3 linked regions of the Parazoarcus communis genome follow. The protein of the gene in region 2 binds, or shares a complex with, the protein of the main gene of each other region. Links are inferred from orthologs where the notes say so. Each region holds a gene or a part of one and is shown on either strand. Other genes may lie near its edges.

Region 1 (4,050 bases), 570 kb from region 2 along the record:
GAACGCACATTTTCGCGAAATGCTCACTGCGCTCCGTCAGGAAATGTCCGACGATATCGAACGTACCGTCCACACGCTGCAGGACGAGACGACATCCTTTGCAGACCCGAATGACCGCGCCAGCCAGGAATCCGACCTGTCGCTCGAGCTGCGCAGCCGGGACCGCGAACGCAAGCTGATCAAAAAGATCAACGAGGCCCTCCAGCGCATCGAGGAAGGCGAGTATGGGTACTGTGACAGCTGCGGCGTAGAAATCGGCCTGAAGCGCCTTGAGGCGCGTCCTACGGCCACGTTGTGCATCGACTGCAAGACGCTCGAGGAGATCCGCGAACGCCAGGTCGCGCGCTAGGGAGATCTCTCCGCAGCGCGGCAGACTGCCGCACGCGATACACGCACAAAAAAAGGGACGCCGAGGCGTCCCTTTTTGATCCTCGGCGAACTCCGCCGATCAGTTCGTTGCAGCCTGCTCGAGCAGCGCCTTCATGCTCAGGCGGATCTTGCCACGCTCATCGGTCTCAAGGACCTTGACGCGGACAGCCTGACCTTCCTTGACGTAGTCGGCAACGTTATTCACGCGCTCGTTGGCGATCTGCGACACGTGCAGCAGACCGTCGCGGCCCGGCATGATGTTCACGATGGCACCGAAGTCGAGCAGACGCACGACCGTACCTTCGTAGATCTTGCCGACTTCGACTTCGGCGGTAATTGCCTCGATCTTGGCCTTGGCAGCCTGGGCACCTTCGGCGCTAACGCAGGAGATGGTGACGTTGCCGTCGTCCTGGATCTCGATCACGGCACCGGTCTCTTCCTGCAGACCGCGGATCACCGCACCGCCCTTGCCGATCACGTCGCGGATCTTCTCGGGGTTGATCTTGATGTTGATCATGCGCGGCGCGAACTCGGACACTTCGACACGCGCGGTGTCGAGCGACTGCTTCATCAGGCCGAGGATGTGGATACGCCCCTCACCCGCCTGCGACAGCGCGACCTTCATGATCTCCTTGGTGATGCCCTGGATCTTGATGTCCATCTGCAGTGCGGTAATACCGTTTTCGGTACCGGCCACCTTGAAGTCCATGTCACCGAGGTGATCTTCGTCACCCAGGATGTCGGTCAGCACGGCGAAGCGGTTGCCGTCCTTGATCAGGCCCATGGCGATACCTGCCACGTGAGCCGTCATCGGCACACCGGCGTCCATCAGCGCCAGCGAGCCACCACACACGGAAGCCATCGAGCTCGAACCGTTCGATTCGGTAATTTCCGACACCAGACGCACGGTGTAGCTGAAGTCTTCCGGCTTCGGCAGGGCTGCGATCAGTGCGCGCTTGGCAAGACGGCCATGGCCGACTTCGCGACGCTTGGTGATGCCGAAACGACCGGTCTCGCCCGTGCAGAACGGCGGGAAGTTGTAGTGCAGCATGAAGTTTTCGCGGTACTCGCCGGCGATCGCGTCAATGATCTGTTCGTCGCGGCCAGTGCCGAGGGTGGCAACCACCAGCGCCTGGGTTTCGCCACGAGTAAACAGTGCGGAACCGTGGGCACGCGGCAGCACGCCGGTACGGATCTCGATCGGACGCACGGTGCGGGTGTCACGACCGTCGATACGCGGCTCGCCGTTCAGAATGCGGCTACGGACGATACCGGACTCGAGATTGAAGAAGATGTCCTTCACTTCGTTGAGCGAAGGCGGCACTTCGACGCCATCGGTCAGCGCGGCGACGGTCGCCTTCAGGATCTCGCTGATGCGGGCGCTGCGAGCCTGCTTGCTGGTGATGTTGAAAGCGGCTTCGAGGTCAGCCTTGGCCAGCTCGTCGATACGCGCAATCAGAGCCTCGTTTGCGAGCGGCGCCTTCCAGTCCCACTCCGGCTTGCCGGCCACTTCGACCAGTTCGTTGATCGCACGGATAGCGTGCTGCATCTGCTCATGACCGAACACGACGGCACCAAGCATGACTTCTTCGGACAGTTCGCGCGCTTCGGATTCGACCATCAGCACGGCGGCTTCGGTACCGGCCACCACCAGGTTGAGTTCGCTCGTCTTGAGTTGCTCGGTGGTGGGGTTGAGCAGGTACTGGCCATCGGCGTAACCCACGCGTGCAGCACCAATGGGGCCGCTGAAAGGCACACCGGAAATTGCCAGCGCAGCCGAAGCGGCGATCATCGCCGGGATGTCGGCGTCGACTTCGGGGTTCAGCGACAGGACCAGCGCGATGACCTGGACTTCGTTATTGAAGCCTTCCGGAAACAGCGGGCGGATCGGGCGGTCGATCAGGCGCGAGGTCAGCGTTTCCTTCTCGGTCGGACGGCCTTCACGCTTGAAGAAACCACCGGGAATACGGCCGGCAGCGTAAAACTTCTCAACGTAATCGACGGTCAGCGGAAAGAAATCCTGACCGGGCTTGGCTTCCTTGGCCGCAACCACGGTGGCCAGCACCATGGTGTCGTCCATATTGACGATCACGGCACCACCGGCCTGACGAGCAATCTCGCCGGTCTCGAGGGTGACGGTGTGCGCGCCGTAAGCGAATGATTTCTTGATGGAAGTAGGCAAGGGAAATTCCTTTAAACATTAGATGCAGCGAACAACAACTGCAGGAACAGGCCAGAAACCCGTCCTGAATGTGACAAAGCCGGAGCGACCCTAAGGGGTCGCCCCGGCTTTTGCTTGCTCAGGCAGCCGTTTCGGGCGCTGTCGGGCTGATCACGAGCAGCGACTTACTTACGCAGGCCCAGACGCTCGATCAGGCTACGATAACCCTCGGCATTGCGACCTTTCAGGTAGTCGAGCAGCTTGCGGCGCTGGCTAACCATCTTCAGCAGACCACGACGGGAGTGATGATCCTTCGCGTGTTCCTTGAAGTGGCCAGTCAGGCCATTGATACGGGCGGTCAGCAGGGCGACCTGGACTTCCGGCGAACCGGTATCGCCCGGAGCGCGCTGGTAATCGGAGACGACTTGCGCCTTGGTTGCAATATCGAGAGACATGTGCGTGTTTACTCTTTTCGTTCGACCAATCAGAAGCGGCGGATTATACCCATTGCCGCACCAAGAATTCAATCAAAATCACGTACTTTGATTCGCCTCACCCGTTGCGATGAGGCGTTTCGCCCACAATTTTCCGTCAGGCTTCCACTCGGCAAGACCGAGAAAAGCATCCGGACCGTAGATCCGGGCAAAACCTTCGCCCTGCTCCGTCAGGCTCAACGGCCGCCCCTGGAGCATGTACTGGGCCTGCTGCGCATCGAGATCGATACGCGGAAAAACGCTGACCAGCGTATCTGCCGGCGCCAGCATTCCGTCCCGTGCGTCCATCTCCGCAGCTTCGAGCTGCGCCAGCGGAACACCGTCTTCGATACCGAAGACGCCGATCCGCGTTCGCCTCAAAGCACAAAGATGTGCGCCACAACCCAGGGCCGCGCCGATATCCATCGCAAGCGAACGAATATAGGTCCCCTTGCTGCAATCCACACGGATCACGAAACGGCTACCGTCGAAGGACACCAGGTCGATCGAGGAGACCGTCACCCTGCGCGCACTGCGTTCGAGCTCAATGCCCGCACGCGCGTATTCGTACAAGGGTTTTCCATCGCGCTTGAGTGCCGAATACATCGGCGGCACCTGGTCGATGTCACCGACAAATCGCGACAACACCTCGCGCAACGCTTCTTCGCTCACTGCAACAGGATGCGTTGCAAGCACCTTCCCCTCGGCATCGCCCGTATCGGTATCGACACCCAGCTGCACTCCGGCCTCGTAAGCCTTGTCCGCATCGAGCAGCATCTGAGAAAACTTGGTGGCTTCCCCGAAAGTCAGCGGGAGCAGGCCGCTTGCCATTGGATCGAGCGTGCCGGTGTGGCCAGCCTTAGCTGCGTTGAGCAGACGGCGAGCCGTCTGCAGCGCCGCGTTCGACGTCAGCCCCTGGGGCTTGTCGAGCAGCAGCACACCATCAACCGCACGGCGAATGATCTTGCGCTGAGTACGCTTCAAGACAGCACGCAATCAGTCGTCGTTCTCATCCCGGCTGCGTGCCTCGTCTTCGCGCACGGTCTG
Region 2 (11,080 bases):
GCGTTCTTCGCCATCTGCAAATCGTGCGTTGTGTCACCGATCATCAGGGTGCGTTGTGGCGCAACGCCGAGCTCTTCCATCAGTTGCTCGAGCATCGCGGGATGAGGCTTTGAGAAGCACTCGTCGGCACAGCGTGTGCTGTGGAAGAACTTCCCGAGACCGGAATGCGCCAGCGCGCGATTCAGTCCGTTCCGGCTCTTTCCGGTCGCAACCGCAAGATAGCGTCCCTGCCCCACCAGCCACTCGATCGTGCCCGCCACCCCGGGAAACAGCGTCAGATCCTGATCTCCAGCCAGGTAGTGGTGGCGATAACGCTCAACCATACGCGGGTACTGCTCTTCAGCCAGTTCGGGCACCGCATGACGCAGCGCATCGCCGAGCCCGAGACCAATCACGTAGCGCGCGCGCTCTTCGCTGGGTTCAGGCAAACCAAGATCCCTGCACGCAGCCAGTATCGATCGCACAATGGCCGAGGCAGAATCCAGGACGGTACCGTCCCAGTCAAACACAACAAGATCAAAGCGTTCAGCCATTCTTTTCGGGCTCCCGTGCATCCAGTCGATCAATGAATTGCTGTAACTCCGGCGGTAGTGCCGCCTCAAGCACGAGCTGCTCACCCGTGAGCGGATGAACGAAACTCAGTTTCGCTGCGTGCAGGAACATGCGTTTCAGACCCTCACCTTCCAGCGCCTTGTTCAGCGCGAAATCGCCGTACTTGTCATCCCCGCACAACTGAAAGCCGAGGTGCGCAAGATGGACGCGGATCTGATGCGTTCTGCCGGTCTTGAGTTCGACCTCGAGCAGACTGAACCGCTTCCAGCGCCGCACCAGCCGGACGATGCTATGCGACGGCTTGCCCTCGGGGCTGACCCGAACCCGCCGCTCCCCCTCCGGGGTCAGATACTTGTACAGCGGCGCCTTGACGTGCTGAACGGGGTTGATCCAGCGTCCGGGCACCAGGGTCAGGTAACGCTTCTCCATTGCGCCTTCGCGCATCATGTCATGCAGCGCAGTCAGCGCAGAGCGCTTCTTGGCAACGATCAGCAGCCCGGACGTTTCGCGATCAAGGCGGTGCGCAAGCTCGAGCATCTTCAACTCGGGACGCTGAACCCGCAATTGCTCAATCACCCCGTGACTGATGCCGCTGCCGCCATGAACCGCCTTGCCGGAAGGCTTGTCGATGACAAGAAGCGCGTCGTCTTCATACACGACCGGCAACGCTTTCCCCGCCGGAGGTGGAACGGAACGCGCCGACTCGGAGATTCGCATCGGCGGAATGCGCACTTCGTCCCCCACCACCAGGCGGTAGGTCTGCTGCACACGCCCCCCATTCACCCGCACCTCTCCACTGCGCAAAATGCGGTAAACATGGCTTTTCGGCACGCCCTTTGCAATACGCAACAGGTAGTTATCGATGCGCTGACCAGCGGCAGCCTCATCAATCCTTTCGTGCCGAACCGCAATCGCTTTGCCTTGAGTCGTCATCCTGAAATATACTTCCCTGCGGTTGATTCCGGTTGCGGTCGGCATCCCCTCGCGCCACGAGGCGGTTGAGGATGAACGACGATGAGCCCGCACAAGCGCTCCCGGAAAACCGAAGCGTGCCACACGAAGCCCAAAAAGGCGCCGATGGTAACGCAATCGACAAACTTCGACACACCCATCCAGCCTCACGGTTGGATTTAGACGCGCAACACATACGCAGGATCAAATGCATTTGTCTGCTGATCCAAGGACACTGGCAGACAGATTCAAGAGAGTATCGACCAGCCGACCCATCACAGCCAATATTGACTACCGGATGAAAGTAGCCCTACCCAACTGCTCCTGACCCCGGAAAGCGCGATGGTGCGCGCCGTTCGTCCTGCCCGTGTGCATTGCGCGGGAGAACGATCCAAAATGAAGCGAATGCTCTTTAATGCGACGCAGGCAGAAGAACTGCGCGTCGCAATCGTTGACGGTCAGAAACTGATCGACCTCGACATCGAATCGGCCAACAAGGAAGAACGCAAGAGCAATATCTACAAGGCGGTCATCACTCGCCTCGAGCCCAGCCTCGAGGCCGCCTTTGTTGATTATGGCGCTGAGCGACATGGCTTCCTGCCCTTCAAGGAAATCTCGCGTTCCTATTTCCAGCCCGGCGTAGATGCCAGCAAGGCCAGCATCAAGGAAGCCCTGCGCGAAGGTCAGGAACTGATCGTTCAGGTCGAGAAGGACGAGCGCGGCAACAAGGGTGCAGCGCTCACCACCTATATCTCGCTGGCCGGCCGTTACCTCGTACTGATGCCGAACAACCCCCGCGGCGGTGGCGTATCGCGCCGTGTGGAGGGTGACGAGCGCGCTGAACTTCGCGAAGTCATGGATCAGCTCGAGAGCCCTGCGGGCATGAGCCTGATCGCGCGCACGGCAGCAATCGGTCGCGGCGCCGAAGAACTGCAGTGGGACCTTAACTACCTGCTGCAACTTTGGACTGCCATCGAAGGCGCAGCCCAGGGCCAGACCGGCGCGTTCCTGATCTATCAGGAAGGCAGCCTGGTGATTCGCGCCATTCGTGATTATTTCCAGCCCGACATCGGCGAGATCCTGATCGACACCGACGAAATCCATGAACAGGCTCACCAGTTCATGGCTCACGTCATGCCGGGCAACGTCAGCCGGATCAAGCGTTATAACGACGACGTTCCGCTGTTCTCGCGTTTCCAGATCGAACATCAGATCGAATCGGCTTACTCGCGCCAGGTCGGCCTGCCCTCCGGCGGTGCCGTGGTGATCGACCACACCGAGGCTCTGGTCTCGGTCGACGTCAACTCCGGTCGTGCGACCAAGGGTGCAGACATCGAGGAAACCGCGTTCCGCACAAACCTTGAAGCGGCCGACGAAATTGCGCGTCAGCTGCGCCTGCGCGACCTCGGTGGCCTGATCGTCATCGACTTCATCGACATGGAGTCGCAGAAGAACCAGCGCGAAGTCGAGAACCGCCTGCGCGACGCACTGCGCCACGACCGCGCCCGTGTCCAGACCGGCAAGATCAGTCGTTTCGGTCTGCTTGAGCTGTCGCGTCAGCGCCTGCGTCCGGCACTTGCCGAAACCAGCTACATCACCTGCCCGCGCTGCAATGGCACCGGCCACATCCGCAGCACCGAGTCGTCGGCATTGCACATCGTCCGCATCCTCGAAGAAGAGGCCATGAAGGACAATACCGGTGCAGTGCATCTGCAGGTGCCAGTCGATGTCGCTACCTTCCTGCTCAACGAGAAGCGGGTTGATATCGCACGCATCGAGTATCGCCACAAGGTTCAGCTGATCATCGTGCCGAACCGGCACATGGAAACGCCGGCGCACGAAATCGTCCGCTTGCGCCACGACCAGCTTAACCAGGAAGACATCGCGCTGGCCAGCTACCAGATGGTCCACCAGCCGACCGAAACCGAAATCGGCATGCCCGCCAAGGAAGGCGACAAGCCTGCGCGCCAGGAAGCTGCCGTGAAGGGCATCTCGCCCGCTCAGCCGGCGCCCGTTGTCGCACCGCGCGCTGAAGCCGCCCCTGTCGTAGCTGCTGCAGCACCCGCAAAGGGCTTGATTGCACGCTTCCTCGGCTGGTTGACGGGCGAGCCGACCCCGGCACCCACGCCGGCACCTGTCGCTGAAACGACGCCGAAGCGCGAATCGCGCGGTCGCGGCGAGCGCGGTGGCGAGCGCCGTGGTGGTCGCAATGGACGTCGTGACGGCCAACGCGGCGAACGCACAGAAGGCGAAGGCGGCAACACGCGTAACGGCGCCCGTGCCGAGAAAGCCGAGAACACGGAGCGCGAGAAGCCTCAACGCCAGACGCAAGAGCGTCAGGAACGTGGCGAGCGCACCGAACGTGGCGAACGCTCTGAAGAAGGCGGCCGCAGCCGTGGTCGCGGTCGTCAGCGTCAGCCGCGTCAGGACGACAATGCAAAGGCAGCAGAAGCGAGCACCGAGCAGATGGCCGATAACGCAGCCATCGTCGCTGCAGGCGCCGCAGAAGTGATTGTGACCGCAGCGCCTGCAGGCGAAGAAGGCGCACCCGAGAAGCGTCGTCGTCGCAGCAGGGGACGTCGTGACCGCCGCCCGGGTGAAAGCCAGGAAACGGTTGATCAGCAGGCAAATGCCGACAGCGATAGCTCCGCTTCCGAGAGCTCGACCGCAGCTGTGGCCACGGCGGCTGTTGCCGCGGCTACGGTCAGCGATGCAGCCCTTGAACAGACTGCCGCTGAGTTGCCTGTCGCTGTCTCCGAATCGGCGAGCCCGGTCGAAGTCTCGGTTAACGCCGAGCCGGCACCGATGCCGGTGCGCGCAGCTGCAACCGAGATGGCTCCCGTTGCTGCTGCAGCCGAAGTTGAGGTGCCAGCAATCGTGACAGCTGCAGCCGAAGTGCCTGCAGCTGAACCGGCTGTTGAAGCATCCAGCGCGGCCGAGGCACAAGAGCCCGCTACCGATCCGGTAAGGACCGAGATCGAGGCACCCGCCGCTATCGAAGCGCCGGTCGAGGCTGCCGCTGCAGCAGTTGAAACGACTGCTCCGGCAGCCCTTGAAGCAGTCGAAACGATCGCTGCTGAAGTGGCACCGGCTGCCGTCGAGGCAGAAGCTGCATCCGCAGCCGTCGAAGCTGAAACGGTCGTCGCGGCAGTCGAAGTCGAGTCCCCTGCTGTTGTCGAGGAAGTCGCTCCGGTTGCAGCAAGTGCGTCTGCACAGGCACCTGCAGCACTGGGCCCGATTGACCTTGCAGGCGTGCTCGAAGACGCTGGCCTGGTCATGATCGAAACCAGCCAGGACAAGAAGGTCAGCTTTGGCAACGGCGCACCGGAAGCGCCGCAGCAACTTGGCCGCAAGCCGCGTGCTGCAGTCGTCATCGCTGAAGAGCCCTTGCAGCAGGTAGAAACGCAGAAGTAATCACGTCAATGCCGCCCGACCGGGCGGCATGGTGTAGAAATGGCCGTCGGGGGACTCCCCTGCGGCCATTTTTTTCGCGTTGAGCGGAAGACCCCGAGAGTCGGTCAGCGGCCGTCCAGGGCGCCACCGAGCAGGCGATCGACGCCTTTCTCGCACAGATCCAGAACAAACTCGAAGCCGTTCACGCCGCCATAGTACGGGTCGGGCACCTCTTCCTCCCCAAGCTCGGGCGCAAACTCGAGAAACAGCGCGAGCTTGGGCTGATAGACCTCGGGGCAGTTGCGCACCATGTGCTCCAGATGCCCTCTGTCCATTGCCAGCAGCAGATCGAAGCGCTGAAAGTCAGTAATCTCGAGTTTGCGCGCGCGCAACGGCGAAAGATCGTAGCCGCGTTGCGCCGCAGCTTTCATGGCGCGTGGATCGGGCGGCTCTCCCGCGTGGTAGCCCTGCGTGCCTGCCGAGTCCACCTCGAAGTCGGACTCAAGCCCGGATGTTTCGATGAAGTGCCTGGCAATGCCCTCAGCGGTAGGCGAACGGCAGATATTTCCCGAACATACAAAAAGAATTCTCTTCATGCTCTCCCTTTAGGTGTTTCCGTGCTGATCAGCACCAAACGCCCGCTCCCTCAAGCGGAACAGTTCATCCCGAGCCGCTGCAGCCTTCTCGAATTCGAGGTTGCGAGCATGCTCCTGCATCTCTTTTTCCAGCTTCTTGATTGTCCGGGCCAGCGCCTTCTCGTCCATCAGCGCATAGTCAGCCCGCGCTTCGGCTGCAACCGAAGCCCTTTTCTCATCGTCCACGGAATAGACCCCGTCGATGATGTCCTTGATCCGCTTGGTGACGGTTTTGGGAACGATACCATTTGCCTCGTTGAAGGCAATCTGCTTCGTCCGCCGGCGCTCTGTTTCATCGATCGCGAGCTGCATCGAACGCGTGACCCGGTCGGCGTAGAGGATGGCCGTGCCATTGATATGACGGGCAGCGCGACCTATGGTCTGGATCAGGGAACGCTCGGAGCGGAGGAAGCCCTCCTTGTCCGCGTCGAGGATGGTCACGAGCGACACCTCGGGAATGTCCAGGCCTTCACGCAGAAGGTTGATCCCTACCAGCACATCAAACTCGCCCAGGCGCAGATCGCGAATGATCTCGACGCGCTCGACGGTATCGATATCCGAGTGCAGATATCGCACGCGGACGCTGTTCTCGTTGAGGTAGTCGGTGAGATCCTCGGCCATGCGTTTGGTCAGCACGGTCACCAGCACCCGCTCACCCACCGCAACCCGGGCCTTGATCTGGCTGAGCAGGTCGTCAACCTGAGTCGTTGCCGGACGGACCTCGACCAGCGGGTCGATGAGACCGGTGGGACGCACGACCTGCTCCACTACCTGCCCCTGGTGTTCGGCCTCGTACGCTGCAGGCGTGGCAGAGACGAAAATCGTCTGCGGCATCAGACGCTCGAACTCGTCGAATTTGAGCGGACGGTTATCCAGCGCCGACGGCAGCCTGAAGCCGTAATTGACCAGATTCTCCTTGCGCGAGCGATCGCCCTTGTACATCCCCCCCACCTGCCCGATCGACACATGCGACTCGTCGATGAACATCAGTGCGTCCTGCGGCAAGTAATCGATCAAAGTCGGGGGCGGCTCGCCCGGGCTGCGTCCGGAGAGATGGCGAGAATAGTTCTCGATGCCCTTGCAGAAGCCCATCTCGTTAAGCATCTCAAGATCGAAACGCGTGCGCTGTTCGATTCGCTGCGCTTCGACCAGCTGATTCTCGCCATAGAAATGTTCGACGCGGAGCTTGAGCTCGTCCTTGATGGCTTCGATCGCCTTCAGCACCGTCTCACGCGGCGTGACATAGTGGCTCGAGGGGTAGACGGTAAAGCGCCCGAGCTTCTGCTTCAGGTGCCCTGTAAGGGGGTCGAACAGGGTCAGATGCTCGACCTCGTCGTCGAACAGCTCGATGCGGATTGCCAACTCGGCGTTCTCGGACGGGAAAACGTCGATCACATCACCCCGCACGCGAAAGGTGCCGCGACGGAAATCGATATCGGAGCGCGTGTACTGCATTGCCACCAGACGCTGGATCAGGTCGCGCTGCCCGACCTTCTCGCCCTCGCGCAGGTGCAGGATCATCGCGTGATAGTCGACCGGGTCGCCGATACCGTAGATGCAGGACACGGTGGCCACGATGACCACATCGCGCCTTTCCATCAGGCTTTTCGTGGCCGACAGACGCATCTGTTCGATGTGCTCGTTGATCGACGAATCCTTCTCGATGAACAGGTCGCGCGACGGCACATAGGCTTCTGGCTGGTAGTAATCGTAGTAGCTGACGAAATACTCCACCGCGTTCTCGGGAAGAAACTCGCGAAACTCCGCATAGAGCTGCGCAGCAAGCGTCTTGTTGGGCGCGAGCACCAGCGCCGGACGCCCCATCTGCGCGATGACGTTGGCCATGGTGTAGGTCTTGCCGGAGCCGGTCACCCCGAGCAGGGTCTGGTACATCAGCCCGTCCTCGACCCCCTCGACCAGTTTCGCGATCGCAAGCGGCTGATCGCCAGCGGGCGGAAAGGGCCGGTGCAGACGAAACGGGCTGCCTTCGAAGGTAACAACGTCTGTCGTGCTCGCTGAGGCGCTACCGTCTGAACTCTGCATGCTAGAATTTCCGATTGTTTCAGCTGACGCCCGAACTTGAGGGTCCAGCTCGGGCAAACAACGATTATTTCCCAAAACGCGCGTCAAGGCACGGCCAGTTTCCCTGCCGGACGGGCGTGAACCGCAAGTGCTACTGGAGCTAACATGTCTGCATCGATCTTCGCCGCCGTCGAAATGGCACCCCGCGACCCGATCCTCGGTCTCAACGAGGCCTTCAATGCCGATACGCGTGCTGAGAAGGTAAACCTCGGCGTCGGCGTGTATTACGACGACAACGGCAAGATTCCGCTGCTGGGTGCCGTTCGCGCAGCCGAGAAGGTCCGCCTGGAAGCGATGCCGCCGCGCGGCTATCAGCCCATCGAAGGCGCAGCCACCTATAACACTGCAGTTCAGAACCTGCTGCTGGGCAAGGACTCGCAACTCATCGCCAACGGCCAGGTCGTGACCATCGAGGCCCTTGGTGGCACGGGCGCGCTCAAGGTCGGCGCTGACTACCTGAAGCGCCTGCAGCCGGGCGCGACGGTGTACATTTCGGACCCGAGCTGGGAAAACCACCGCGCCCTGTTCGAAGCCGCCGGCTTCCCGGTCGAAACCTATCCGTACTACGACGCAGCCACCCGCGGTGTTAACTTCGAAGGCATGAAGGCCAAGCTCAACAGCCTGCCCGCCGGTTCGATCATCATCCTCCACGCCTGCTGCCACAACCCGACCGGCGCCGATCTCTCCGACGCCCAGTGGAACGATGTGGTTGACGCCTGCCGCAGCCGCGGCCTGGTCCCCTTCCTCGACATGGCCTACCAGGGCTTCGCCGACGGCATCGAAGCCGACGCCGTCGCTGTGCGCGCCTTCTCCGCCAGCGGGCTGCAGTTCTTTGTCTCCAGCTCCTTCTCCAAGAGCTTCTCGCTCTACGGCGAGCGTGTGGGCGCGCTGTCGATCATCACCGCCGCCAAGGAAGAAAGCGCCCGCGTGCTGTCCCAGGTCAAGCGCGTCATCCGCACCAACTACTCCAACCCGCCGATCCATGGTGGCGCCGTGGTTGCAGCAGTGCTCAACTCCGCCGAGCTGCGTCAGCAGTGGGAAGATGAACTGGCCGGCATGCGTGACCGCATCCGCGACATGCGTACCAGTCTGGTCGAACAGCTCAAGGCTGCTGGTGTGGCACAGGACTTCTCCTTCGTCATCAAGCAGCGCGGCATGTTCTCCTACACCGGGCTGACCGCTGCACAGGTCGAGCAACTCAAGACCGAATTCGGTATCTACGCCGTGTCGACCGGTCGTATCTGCCTGGCCGCACTGAACACGAAGAACATCGGTTACGTCGCCAAGGCCATTGCCGCAGTCGTGAAGTAAGAAGGAGAGACGGGCTGCATAAAAAAATGCAGTTTATTTCTTGACGAACCAGAAGGCGCAGCCTACAATGCGCGCCTCTGTTCCTCGATAGCTCAGTTGGTAGAGCGCCGGACTGTTAATCCGTAGGTCCCTGGTTCGAGCCCAGGTCGAGGAGCCAGAAGAATTCAGCAGCGGCTGCACGCGATTTTTGCGACCGCGGGGGGAACCCCAAGAAAACGTTGCAGCAAGAGTTTATTCCTCGATAGCTCAGTTGGTAGAGCGCCGGACTGTTAATCCGTAGGTCCCTGGTTCGAGCCCAGGTCGAGGAGCCAGAAGCAAAGTGAAAATGCCATCCTTCGGGGTGGCATTTTTGCGTTCACGGGATGCGAAGTCAGCATCAGGATTGCTCAGATGGCTACGCCTTCCGTCGTTCGGCGACCGAACGAGGTAGATTGCCCCGGAGCCTCCAGACATCCCGCAGCCTCAAGCTGTGACGCAACGAAGATGTTCAGAGAACCCGGGGCCATTCAGTTTGCACAGCCAGCCGGTCTTAGCGTCAGCCCGCGCTCGTACGGCTTTTCGACCAGTTCAATCGGCACGTGCCCCGACAGCCCCTGCGCTGACCTTGCCAGCCAGAACGGAATGCAGCGGGCCATGCGTTCGATTACGGCGGTGATCTGACAACAAGCGTTCCATCGCAGTCGAAAACCCGGGCTTCTATTCCCCTGCCCCCTCACGGCGTGACTGGCGCAATACCTGCCGACAGTTCGATCTCTGCATCGCGCCGATCCAGCCTCCCGGCCCAAACTGTCAGGAACAATGCGACGAGTACCACCAGCGCGCCAACCCATGCAGTGTGGATGAGGCCAACGTGGGTCACGATCAAGCCGCCCACCCAGGCGCCAGCCGCAATGCCGACGTTGAAGGCTGCGATGTTCAGGCCCGAAGCCACATCCACGGCCTGCGGAGCAAAGCGTTGCGCCTGCTTGACCACATAGACTTGAAGACCCGGCACATTGCCGAAGGCAACACCACCCCACGCCAGTACGGTGACAAGCATCAACCAGCGATTCGGAGCGGTGATGCTCAGAACTGCCAGCACGACAGCGAGCAGCAGGAAAATGAGTTTCAGCGCCGGGATCGGCCCGCTTCGATCTGCAAGTTTGCCGCCCCACAGATTGCCAGCCGCGACCGAGACGCCATAAGCCAGCATGACCCCGCCAACCGCGCTGGCTGAATAACCCGTTATCTGCTCAAGAATCGGAGCCAGGAACGTGAAGGCGATGAACGAACCGCCGTAGCCCACGGCGGTCATCGCGTAGACGAGGAGTAACCGGGGCTGCGCCAGCACGCCGATCTGCTGACGAAGCGTAGCCGGCTTGCTGTGCGGTACGTTCCTGGGGACAAAGATCAGGCTTCCCATGAACGCGATCACACCCAGGGCTGCGACGGCGAGAAACGTGGCGCGCCAGCCAAAGTGCTGACCGATGAACGTGCCCATTGGCACACCCGTCACCAAGGCCACAGTCAGGCCAGTGAACATTATCGCGATGGCACTTGCGGCCTTCTCCTTGGGCACCACGCTCGCTGCGATGATCGACCCAATCGAGAAGAAGACGCCGTGGGCCAGTCCGGTCAGGATGCGCGCCACGATCAGGGACTCGTAACCTGGTGATTGCCAGGCGACCAGGTTGCCCGCCGTGAACAGTGCCATCAGGGCGAGAAGCAGCGCCTTGCGTGGCACCTTGCCCGTCAAGGCGGTGAGCACCGGAGCACCGACGGCGACGCCGAGCGCATAGAGGCTGACGAGTAGCCCGGCTGACGGCAGGCTGACGGACAAGTCAGCAGCGATGGTCGGGATCAGGCCAACGATGACGAACTCTGTCGTCCCGATGGCAAAAGCGCTGATGGTCAGCGCGAATAGCGCGATTGGCATGCTTGCATCCTTGTGTTGAGCGTTGAAAGAATGCGATGGTGGGTTAAATCACTTATGCTATAAAGTCCATAGTATTGAAAAAATATTTGCGTTTATATCAACAATGAAGACAACCCTGGATGAAATGCGGACGTTGATCGCGGTGGTCGATGCGGGTGCGCTGTCGCGTGCGGCCGACCATCTGAGGCTGACCGTATCGGCAGTCAGCCGAACCCTGGGGCGGCTGGAGCACAAGCTGAAC
Region 3 (10,285 bases), 580 kb from region 2 along the record:
GCCTCCGCCGCCAACACTCTGAGCAAAGATACCTATGGCGCTGGTGCCGTAGGTCGTGAAATCGCCAGAGCTGAGCACCGTCACCAAACCGCCGTCACCTCCGCTGCCGCCATCGCGACCGAATGCAGCACCAAAACCAATGCTGTCGAGATCCGAAAAGCCGCCGCCAATGCTACCAGCCTGGCCGCCACCGCCGCCGATGCTCTGTGCATAGATACCATAGGCGCCTGCGCCCGAGGTAACGATCCTGCCACCATGAACAATATCCACCTCGCCGCCGTTGCCCGCAGCACCGCCGGCACCGCCGATGGCGATTTCGCCGAGGAGCCCGATTCCAACGTCCGCATCCTCGCCCTGTCCCTTACCTTTGGCATAGGCTTGTGCCTCTCCGCCGCCGCCACCTATGCTTTGCACAAAGATCGCATGTCCTTCAAGGCCTTTTGTGCTGATATCACCCTGGTTATCGACACTTACCTTTTCACCGTCTGCACTGACTCCACCGCTGGCACCAACGGTGACCGACAGGCTATGTGGCACCAGACCGCTCAATTCGCCTTCCTTGTATGCCTCGTGAAGCGTCTTGGCAATCTCCAGCGCACTAAGAACGTCCCCCGCAGCATCCACCCAGTCGCCGACCTTGCCCAAAATGCCATCGACAAGGCTGCCACCGCCACCTCCGACACTCTGTGCCAGTATGCCGCGTGAAAGCTCACCCTCGGTGCTGATCGAGCCGCGATTGACAACGCTTACTTTGCCGCCCTTGTTGCCGTCACCTCCATTACCACCAGCGCTCAATTCGATACCCCAGCTTGTGACCTCGGTATCCTTAAGCGGCAACAGACCTGAGCCAGACAGGCTGATCGCCTCGGCACTGCCACCACTACCGCCACCGCCGCCTATGCTCTGAGCGAAGATACCGTGTGAGATGTCGCCGAACGTCCGGATTGCACTGTCGTTGATGACATCGACGGCTCCACCGATGTTGCCTTTTCCACCTATTCCTCCAAATGCACCCGTGAGCGTCAGAGAGGAGTTTTCATCGCCGAGTGCCAGATCATTGTCAAATTTCAGTACGAGACTGGATCCACCCTGACCACCGCCACCACCGATGCTCTGTGCAACGACGCCGTGCGAACCATTTCCATGAGTCTCGATCTGTCCTGAAAGCGGTAAGGTGACGGTCCCTACGCTTACATTTCCACCCGCGCCTCCCTCGCCGCCATTGCCGCCAACACTGAAAGCGCTGGTGATGCTCCAACTCTTGTCCGAACTCCCGGCGCCGAGCCCCACTGCCGTACTGATGCTTGTCCCGCCAGCGCCGCCCCCACCGCCCACGCTGTTTGCATAGATCCCGTGCGAACCGCTACCCCAGGTTGCAAGCACTCCCTGGCTGGCAACCTCCACCGCACCTGCTGCACCGCCCTTGCCACCGTCACCGCCGACCGACAGCGAGAAACTCTTGGGCACTCCACCGAATGCCCCTGCGCCGGAGAAGGCAAAGCCGCCGTCGCCTCCACCGTCGCTGGTACTCTGCGCCCTGATCCCGTGGGAACTCATGCCGTTTGTAGTGATATCAGCCTGGCTAACGACGGTCACAGTGCCTCCCGACCCGCCATCACCGCCATCTCCACCTACACCAAGCGACACCGAAACGGGGCCACTGATGGAAACTGAGGCCGCGACGGCCAGGCCACCAGACCCACCACCACCTCCGATACTCAGTGCATGAATACCGGATGACCAGTCGCCCGTGGTGGCAATCGCACCCCGTATTGGATCCAGCTTATCGCCGACAGTGACAGTGTCCCCTGCACCACCCTCTGCACCTTTTCCGCCAACGCTCGCTGAAATGCTGTAGCCAGTCGAAGCCGCGACGGAAATACTGTTTCCGCCAGACCCACCTCCTCCGCCAATGCTTTCGGCAGCAATTCCCGGCGCCCCGCTTCCCTGGGTACTGACGGCGCCGTCGGCCAAAACGGCAACCTTTCCGCCCTTGCCGCCCTTCTCACCATCACCACCCCTGGCAAAACTCAAGGCGCCTTTGTCGCCAACAGCAATACTGACTGCAAGGCCACCGTTTCCGCCGCCCCCGCCGATGCTGCTACCCTGGATTCCAGTAGCATTCTCGCCAGCGGTGGAAATCGTGCCGCCCCGGCTGTCGACGGTCACATCACCGCCGTCCCCACCTGCACCACCACTCCCCCCCCAGGCAAAGCTGACGTATGCACCCGCGGAAACCGCAGCGCCGCCATTCCCCCCGCCACCGCCGATACTCTCGGCAAGAACAGCCGTGGAACCGTCTGCGAAGGTGGCGACTCGGCCGCGGTTGTTAACACTAACCGTACCGCCCGCACCACCGCTTCCAGCGCTGCCGCCAAATACGTATAGGCCGAGCGCGCTCCCGCCACCCCCACCACCGGTGCTCTCGTCAAAGCCGCCGACACTTCTCGCAAAAATGCCATAAGAATTATTGCTGTGAGTTTCAATCACGCCAAAATTGTTGACCTGTACAAGGCCTCCATGGCCAGCGTTCTTACCAGCACCACCGCTTCCAACCACCAACCCGCCAATTCCTCCGCCGTCACCTCCCAGCCCGCCCTGGCTCTGCGCCAAGACACCATGAGACGCCTCCCCGCGCGTGGAAACATCGCCGTTGTTGGTGAGGATCACCCAGCCACCGTCACCAGCCGCGCCTCCATCGCCACCTTCTGCCGCGCTCAGGCTGCCGTACCCGCCTCCACCATGACCACCGTCGCCACCTTCACTGAGGCCGTACATGCCGTAGGCATTATTACCAAGCGTGACAATGCTTCCAGCGCTGAGCAACGAGACACCGCCACCAAGCCCCCCACGCCCACCGTTCCCCCCGTTTCCGGTGCCTTCCAAACTGTTCCTGCCGTCGCCTCCATTACCCCCGTTACCGCCCCAACTGTGTCCAAAGATTCCGTTGCCGCTTCCACCAGTACTGGCAATGTCGCCAGCAAAGTCGACCATCACATCTCCACCAGACCCAGCATTTCCCCCTTTTCCACCCTGGCCTGGAAAATACTTAAGCCCAGTTCCTTCTCCACCCTGACCGCCATTTCCGCCGCCGGATTCGATATGAATCCCATGAGCAGCATTCCCTTTGGTTGAGACCTGCCACATCCCGCTACGTACGCGGGTTTCCAAGCCGGCACCAGCCCCGCCCGAATGCCCGCTATCGCCGGTAAACTCAAGAAATCCGGAGTCATCTCCTTTCCGTCCGGTACTCCCCAGACTAAAGAATCTGATGCCAACAACGCCATCAACTGGCGCAACGTCAGCAGTCAGGCTGCGAACCTGCAAGACGGACGGACTGGGAGGCGAGTTGATTGTGATTCCAGCAGAGAGATCGCCATCGCAGATCATTTCTCCTGCCACAGTGCTGCAGTCTGCATGGGCGTTCATTGCTGCCAATGACACCACTGCTCCAGCAGCGCGGGCGGTCGCCCTGAGAAACCGGCTGTCGAACGGAAAACCTGAAAGGCCGATCGTTTTCATATCAACTCCTTCCTGTCCACCGCACGTCTGCCAGTGATTAGCGAACGGAATGCGCCCAGCCAAGCCCACACGGAGAAAACCCACTCGGGCGGCGCGATCACGAACGGCAGCCAGTACATGTAACAGCCATTGCGGCAATTAAAGGAGTGAAGACACGACCGGCGTTACGCGGCGCCACCCATCGGATGCCCTCCCTGTACGGCGCCGTTCTCATTGTTTGTAAGGCACCACGACTCAAGCTGCCACGCAAGTAAGCCTGTTGTTAATACTAGACTCCACCACAGGCGCGAGTAAATTCAAGTTCCCCAGGCCGGGTACCCAGGCGCGATGCTCGACGCGCAGGATTACACGGTCAAAGCGTACGAAGCGGAACTAGTGGGCGTGTGACTGAGGCTATCGGGGAACCCCGTCTCTTTGAGCGACGAGGTGAGCAGCAAGGCTAATCGGTGCCATCCAGACGCAGAAAAGCAAAAAGCCAACCCCGAAGGATTGGCTTTTTGCTTGAATATGTGGCGCGCCCGGAAGGATTCGAACCTCCTACCCCTTGGTTCGTAGCCAAGTACTCTATCCAGATGAGCTACGGGCGCTTTGTACTGCTTTTTACTCACTGCCTTGCAGCAGAGAAGCGACATTTTAGAGCATTTCTAACATTTGTCAACTTCTTTTGCGTTTTTTTGAAAACTTTCGTTTTCACCGGAAGACTTTCGTGCTGTCCGTCCAACGCAGGGCGCGAATTATGCATCTACTGCTACTGGAGTGCAAGCGCCCGAACGAATTTATTTTCATGCCCCATTGCGGCACGGCATTCACCTGCTTGAGATACCCACAGCCTCCCCTCCAGTTGCTATGATCAACGCCCCCTAAGCGGCCCGCCGCAGCAACAGGATAGTGAGAATCTGAATGAGCATTTACGCCTTGGGCGATCGCACGCCCCGCCTGGGTGAAGGCACCTGGATCGCACACAACGCCACGGTAATCGGTTCGGTAGAGACCGGGCAGAATGTGAACATCTGGTACAACGTGGTCATCCGCGGTGACAACGACCCGATCGTGATCGGCGACAACACCAATATTCAGGACGGCTCCGTGCTTCACAATGATGACGGCGTGCCGCTGACAATTGGCGCCAACGTCACGGTTGGACACATGGTGATGCTGCATGGTTGCAGCATCGGCGACGGCAGCCTGATCGGCATCAACGCTGTGGTGCTGAACAACGCAGTCGTCGGCAAGGATTGCATCATCGGCGCCAACGCGCTGATTCCGGAAGGCAAGGTGATTCCGGACCGATCACTGGTCGTGGGTTCGCCCGGCCGCGTGATCCGTGAGCTGAGCGACGCCGATATCGCCGGCCTGCGCGCGAATGCCCGCCACTATGTAGAAAACGCGCAACTCTACAAGGCCGAGCTGCGCCCGCTAGAGCCCTCTGCCGCAGCTTGAGGCGCTTGCGCCGTCGCATCCGCTGCAGGAGATGCTTCGGCGCGCGTCAGCCAGATCACCGCTGAAAGAATGACGGCGCCGCCAAGCAGCTGATTTGCCTGTAACGGCTCCGCCAGAAACACCGCTGCAAGCAGCACGGTAACCACCGGTTCGAGCGTGGACAGGGTCGCTGCGTCCGCAGCGCCCAGGCGACGTATGCCGGCAAAGAGGCTGACCATGGCAACGACGGTCGATACCACGGCGATCGCGCCAACCGCCAGCCAGCCTGAAAGCGTCGCCGGAAAGGGTGTCGGGAACGCCGCGGCAATGCCGCCGAAGACGATTGCGGCGGCAAGCATGACGACCGTTGCGGAAGCGATCGGATCTTCGCGGTCGAGCACCAGACTTCCGATCAGGAAGTAGACGGAATAGATCAGCGCCGCCAGCAAGCCCAGCGCGATACCAAGCGGTTCGCCCGACAAGTGGCCGCCCAGCGTCAACGCGGTCCCGACCAGTGCAAGCAGCACTGCACACATGCGTGCGACGGTCAGGCGCCGCCGCAGCAGCACGGCCCCGAGCACCGTGACAAGAAACGGATACAGATAGAGCAGCAGCGCCACGAGACCGGCTGCAGCGTGATTGAGCGCGGTAAAGAAGCTCAACGACTGCCCCACATAGAACAGCCCGCCCATCGCCGCCAGCACGAGCAGATTGCGCCCCCGTGGCCAGCGCCGGCGAGTAATGAGCATGCTCACAGCCAGGACGCTGCCGGCCAGCAGAAAACGCAGAAACAGCACCGCGACCGGCCCGGCACCGTCTGCGTAGGCATAGCGGGCGAAGACCGCCATGGCGCCAAACGCGGTGGCCGACAGCGCGACAAGCAGGACACCGACGAGACGATCGCGATTCATGGGGGCGGGCACAGAGGAAGGACGCGCAAGCATGCCCACCCCCTCGCCACGGGTCAAGATGGGTGAACAGGAAGCCACGCGCATTTACCGTTGTCATTTACACCTGCATACCCGCTTCGGGGCGACGATGCGGTATACATTGCGCTCCTCCCCTTCTCTTGGAGCCCTCATGCGTACTGCCCGCCCGCTGATTGCAGCCCTCCTCGCCGTGACCGCGCTGACCGCCACGGCTGCCAACAACGACACGCCGCCGCTGCGTACCGTGGATCTATCGGCCGAAGCCAGCCAGGCGGCCACCAACGACCTAGGCATCGCCCAGCTCTATGCCGAGCAGTCCGGCCCCGACGCGGCCGTCGTTGCACGCCAGGTCAATCGCAGTATCGCTGCTGCGCTGGAGACGAGTCGTCGCTACGCTGACATCAAGACCCAGTCGGCAGGCACCTCGACCTGGCCTGTATACGCCAAGGGCGGCGGCAAGATCGAAGCCTGGCGCATGCGCTCGGAGATCCGGCTCGAGAGCCGGAACAGTGCGGCCCTGTCCGAACTGGTCGGCAATCTGCAGCGCGAGCTCGCGGTCTCGCAGATCACGCTGCAGCCGGCGCCGGAAACGCGGCGAAAGGCGGCCGACGAGGCCACCGTCGACGCTTTGCGCAGTTTTGAACAGCGCGCCACGCTGATCGCCAGCACCCTGGGCAAGCGCTACCGGATTCATCGTCTTAATGTGTCGGAGTCTGGATATCGACCGCCTGTTTTCGCCAAGATGCGCGGGGCTGCGATGATGGCCGAAGCCGCCCCGGCGCCGATCGAGGGCGGCGAAAGCGAGGTATCCGTCACGGTAAGCGGCAGTATCGAACTGCTGGACTAGACTGAAGCCCCCAAGGGGGTGGACGCGTCTGCGCTGATCGCCTATCTTTCAACGCATGCCGAATTGCCCCCATACCGCTCACATCAGCGCAGCACGCGGCTCTCAGCCAGCACTTGAAGCCTGCACGTCCGCCCCACCCTCTGTCGGGCGGACGCTTTCGTTCACGCTGGCACTTGTGCTTTCGGTGCTCGCCGGCTGCAGCACCACGCCGACATCCGGGCCGGTCTCATCCCTGCCGCAGTCCGCACCGCAAACGCCCGACCGCGATTACTTCGCACTCGACAACTCGGCGCAGACTCAGGAGCTGGTCCTCTACGCGCTCGGGCTGCTCGACACCGGCTACCGCTTTGGCGGTCGCAATCCCGACGCAGGCCTCGATTGCAGCGGCATGGTGAGCTACATCGTTGAGCAGATCAGTGGCCGCAAGCTCCCGCACAACGCCGCGAGCATTGCCGACCGAACCCGCCCCATCGACCCGGCCGAATTACGGCCCGGTGACCTGGTGTTCTTCAATACGCAGAAGAAGCGCCACTCGCACATGGGCATCTATATCGGCGACGGCAAGTTCGTCCATGCACCGTCGAGTCGTGGCGTGGTGCGGGTCGAGCGGCTCGACAACCGCTACTTTGCCCCGCGCATCGACGGCGCGCGCAGCCTGCTCGAAAGCAGCTGACCGGCAGCAGGGGTTTCCCGTCTTGAATGTCGCTGCACTGAAACCTAAGGTGAATAAGCTGCAGGAACCATAACGGAGGAGACACCAAAATGCCGATGAGAAAGGTGGGAGACGTAATTCGGGGCCAGACCGTCGTGACCGCAGCCAGGACGCTGAGCGTGTTCGAAGCCAGCAAGAAGATGGCGCAGGCACGGGTTGGCGCCATCATGGTCGTGGAGGGCGAACGCCTGACCGGGCTGTTCACCGAGCGCGACGCACTGAACAGAGTGCTGGCGACCGGACTGGACCCGACCCGAACGACGCTGGCCGATGTGATGACCACCACGCTGCAGACCATCGATGCCGAACAGCCACTCGGGCACGCCATGCACCTGATGTTTGAAGGGGGCTTCCGGCACGTCCCGGTGGTAAAGGGCGACCGCCCCATTGGCATGGTTTCGGCGCGTGACGCACTCGGAACCGAAATGATTGCGTTCGAACAGGAGCTTGAGCAGCGGGCATCGATCACCGAACTGCTGTAGCGCCGGCAAGCCCGCGCAAAATTACTGAACCGGCTCCGGCCGGTTCGTTGCTTTCTGGGGGATCTGCACAAAGATCTCACCCTCGCGCGTCAAGCCAAGTTCGTAGCGCGCGCGCTCTTCGATGGCGTCATTGCCCGACTTGAGGTCGCGCACCTCTTCCTCGAGACTGGCATTGCGCTGCTCGAGGCGGTAGTTCTCGTCGCGCTGCGCCTGCAGCTGCCGGTCAACGTCCCACACACGCAGCCACCCACCCTTGCCCAGCCAGAGCGGGTACTGGAGCACGACGACCAATACGGCAAGAATCATTACAGGCCAACGCATGTCGACATCAGGCGCCAAGAAAAACATTCATAGAATAGACAAAAGGCCGGCGGATTATCCGTCGGCCTTTCCTCGGGATCAACGCGGCCGCAGCCGCGTCAGCCGGATCAGCGCAGATTGTAGAACGCGCGCGTACCCGGGTAGCTGGCGGTATCGCCGAGATCTTCCTCGATGCGCAGCAGCTGGTTGTACTTGGAGATGCGGTCCGAACGCGACAGCGAACCGGTCTTGATCTGCATCGCACGCAGGCCGACAGCGATATCGGCGATGGTGGAGTCGTCGGTTTCACCCGAACGGTGCGAGATCACTGCGGTGTAACCCGCCAGCTTTGCCATCTCGACGGCAGCAAAGGTTTCGGTCAGCGTACCGATCTGGTTGATCTTGATCAGGATCGAGTTGGCCACGCCCTGCTCGATACCTTCGGCAAGAATCCGGGTGTTGGTCACGAACAGGTCGTCACCCACGAGCTGGACTTTCTTGCCCAGACGCTCGGTCAGATGCTTCCAGCCAGCCCAGTCACCCTCGGCCATCGCGTCCTCGATCGACACGATCGGGAACTTGTCGCACAGCGTTGCCAGGTAGTCGGTAAAGCCTTCAGCGGTCAGCGACAGGCCTTCGCCCTTGAGCTCGTACTTACCGTCCTTGTAGAACTCCGAGGCAGCGCAGTCGAGCGCGAGCAGCACGTCACGACCCGGCTCGTAGCCGGCGGCGATGATGGCTTCCTGGATCAGGTTGAGCGCTTCTTCGGTGCCGGACACGTTGGGTGCAAAACCACCTTCGTCGCCAACGGTCGTCGGGTAACCCTTCTTGTCGGTGATCTTCTTCAGGTGATGGAAGATCTCGGCGCCACAGCGCAGGGCTTCGCGGAAGCTGGTCATGCTCACCGGCATGATCATGCATTCCTGGATGTCCAGGCTGTTGTTGGCGTGCTCGCCGCCGTTGATGACGTTCATCATCGGCACCGGCATCACCATCGGGCTTGCACCGCCGAAGTAACGGTACAGCGGCAGACCGGCCTCTTCAGCCGCAGCCTTGGCCACCGCCATCGACACTGCCAGCATGGCGTTTGCGCCCAGGCGGCCCTTGTTTTCGGTACCATCGAGCTCGATCAGGGTGCGATCGATGAAGGCCTGCTCTTCGGCGTCGAGGCCGATGATGGCTTCGGCGATCTCGGTATTGACGTTCTCGACCGCGCGCAGCACGCCCTTGCCGAGGTAGCGCGCCTTGTCGCCGTCACGCAGTTCGATGGCCTCACGCGAGCCGGTCGACGCACCGGACGGCACTGCAGCCCGGCCCATGACGCCGGATTCGAGCAGCACGTCGGCTTCGACGGTGGGATTGCCACGGGAGTCCAGAATTTCGCGGGCGATCACATCAACGATTGCACTCATTTTCGTTCCTGTTTCAGTTACGGATTTTGAATCTGTCGTATCCCGACCAGACACATGCGGCGCGAATTAGACACTGCATCCACAAGTCATGTCGACTGCGGCAGCGCGGCATCGCGTCTGCAGACTTCAGAGTGTCTGTTCGAGCAAGGGGCCGGCCTTGACCAGCGCATCGATCTGCTTGAGCGTGGCCAGCAGGGCTTTCATCTTGGGCAGCGGCCATGCATTGGGGCCATCGGACAAGGCTTTTGCCGGATCGGGATGGCTTTCCATGAACAGGCCGGCCACGCCAACCGCAACCGCCGCCCGCGCCAGCACCGGCACGAACTCGCGCTGACCGCCCGACACCGAGCCCTGCCCGCCCGGCAACTGCACCGAGTGAGTAGCATCGAAGACGACCGGGCAACCGGTTTCGCGCATGATCGCCAGCGAACGCATGTCGGAGACGAGATTGTTGTAGCCGAAAGACACACCGCGCTCGCACACCATGATGGTGTCCGCGCCGCCATTGGCTTCGCGCGCCTTGTCGACGACGTTCTTCATGTCGCCCGGCGCCAGAAACTGCCCCTTCTTGATGTTGACCGGCTTACCCGAGGCGGCAACCGCATGGATGAAGTCGGTCTGGCGGCACAGGAAGGCAGGCGTCTGCAGCACATCGACAGCGG

What was found.
Region 1: the proteins of CEW87_RS16830 (region 2) and pnp are in contact, whole or in part, in a cryo-EM structure (PDB 9QH0), measured with the Escherichia coli proteins. The link is inferred for Parazoarcus communis from one-to-one orthologs.
Region 3: the proteins of CEW87_RS16830 (region 2) and eno are in contact, whole or in part, in a solved structure (PDB 2FYM), measured with the Escherichia coli proteins. The link is inferred for Parazoarcus communis from one-to-one orthologs.

Annotation. Positions count from the first base shown.
Region 1 is NZ_CP022188.1:4,262,091-4,266,140, forward strand. What follows is about bases 1-2,909. They hold pnp (polyribonucleotide nucleotidyltransferase), read right to left. Parts: upstream 2,552-2,909; coding sequence 449-2,551; downstream 1-448. Other genes in these bases: dksA (RNA polymerase-binding protein DksA), read left to right, coding at 1-349; rpsO (30S ribosomal protein S15), read right to left, coding at 2,716-2,909. Outside these bases: more of rpsO, read right to left, coding at 2,910-2,985; tRNA pseudouridine(55) synthase TruB, read right to left, coding at 3,064-3,987; 30S ribosome-binding factor RbfA, read right to left, coding at 4,000-4,050. UniProt on the Escherichia coli protein: Involved in mRNA degradation. Catalyzes the phosphorolysis of single-stranded polyribonucleotides processively in the 3'- to 5'-direction. Also involved, along with RNase II, in tRNA processing.
Region 2 is NZ_CP022188.1:3,683,902-3,694,981, reverse strand. What follows is about bases 1,519-5,117. They hold CEW87_RS16830 (Rne/Rng family ribonuclease), read left to right. Parts: upstream 1,519-1,899; coding sequence 1,900-4,917; downstream 4,918-5,117. Other genes in these bases: CEW87_RS16825 (low molecular weight protein-tyrosine-phosphatase), read right to left, coding at 5,022-5,117. Outside these bases: CEW87_RS16845 (HAD-IA family hydrolase), read right to left, coding at 1-533; CEW87_RS16840 (RluA family pseudouridine synthase), read right to left, coding at 526-1,485; more of CEW87_RS16825, read right to left, coding at 5,118-5,492; excinuclease ABC subunit UvrB, read right to left, coding at 5,502-7,574; CEW87_RS16815 (amino acid aminotransferase), read left to right, coding at 7,719-8,924; CEW87_RS16800 (MFS transporter), read right to left, coding at 9,637-10,839; CEW87_RS16795 (LysR substrate-binding domain-containing protein), read left to right, coding at 10,943-11,080. UniProt on the Escherichia coli protein: Endoribonuclease that plays a central role in RNA processing and decay. Required for the maturation of 5S and 16S rRNAs and the majority of tRNAs. Also involved in the degradation of most mRNAs.
Region 3 is NZ_CP022188.1:3,110,851-3,121,135, reverse strand. Bases 7,482-10,285 are described here. They hold eno (phosphopyruvate hydratase), read right to left. Parts: upstream 9,624-10,285; coding sequence 8,340-9,623; downstream 7,482-8,339. Other genes in these bases: kdsA (3-deoxy-8-phosphooctulonate synthase), read right to left, coding at 9,750-10,285; ftsB (cell division protein FtsB), read right to left, coding at 7,933-8,232; CEW87_RS14185 (cyclic nucleotide-binding/CBS domain-containing protein), read left to right, coding at 7,482-7,911. In the rest of the region: CEW87_RS22890 (autotransporter outer membrane beta-barrel domain-containing protein), read right to left, coding at 1-2,034; CEW87_RS22440 (hypothetical protein), read left to right, coding at 2,476-3,135; CEW87_RS14205 (gamma carbonic anhydrase family protein), read left to right, coding at 4,423-4,962; CEW87_RS14200 (DMT family transporter), read right to left, coding at 4,917-5,852; CEW87_RS14195 (SIMPL domain-containing protein), read left to right, coding at 6,022-6,717; CEW87_RS14190 (C40 family peptidase), read left to right, coding at 6,773-7,390; more of CEW87_RS14185, read left to right, coding at 7,480-7,481. UniProt on the Escherichia coli protein: Catalyzes the reversible conversion of 2-phosphoglycerate (2-PG) into phosphoenolpyruvate (PEP). It is essential for the degradation of carbohydrates via glycolysis.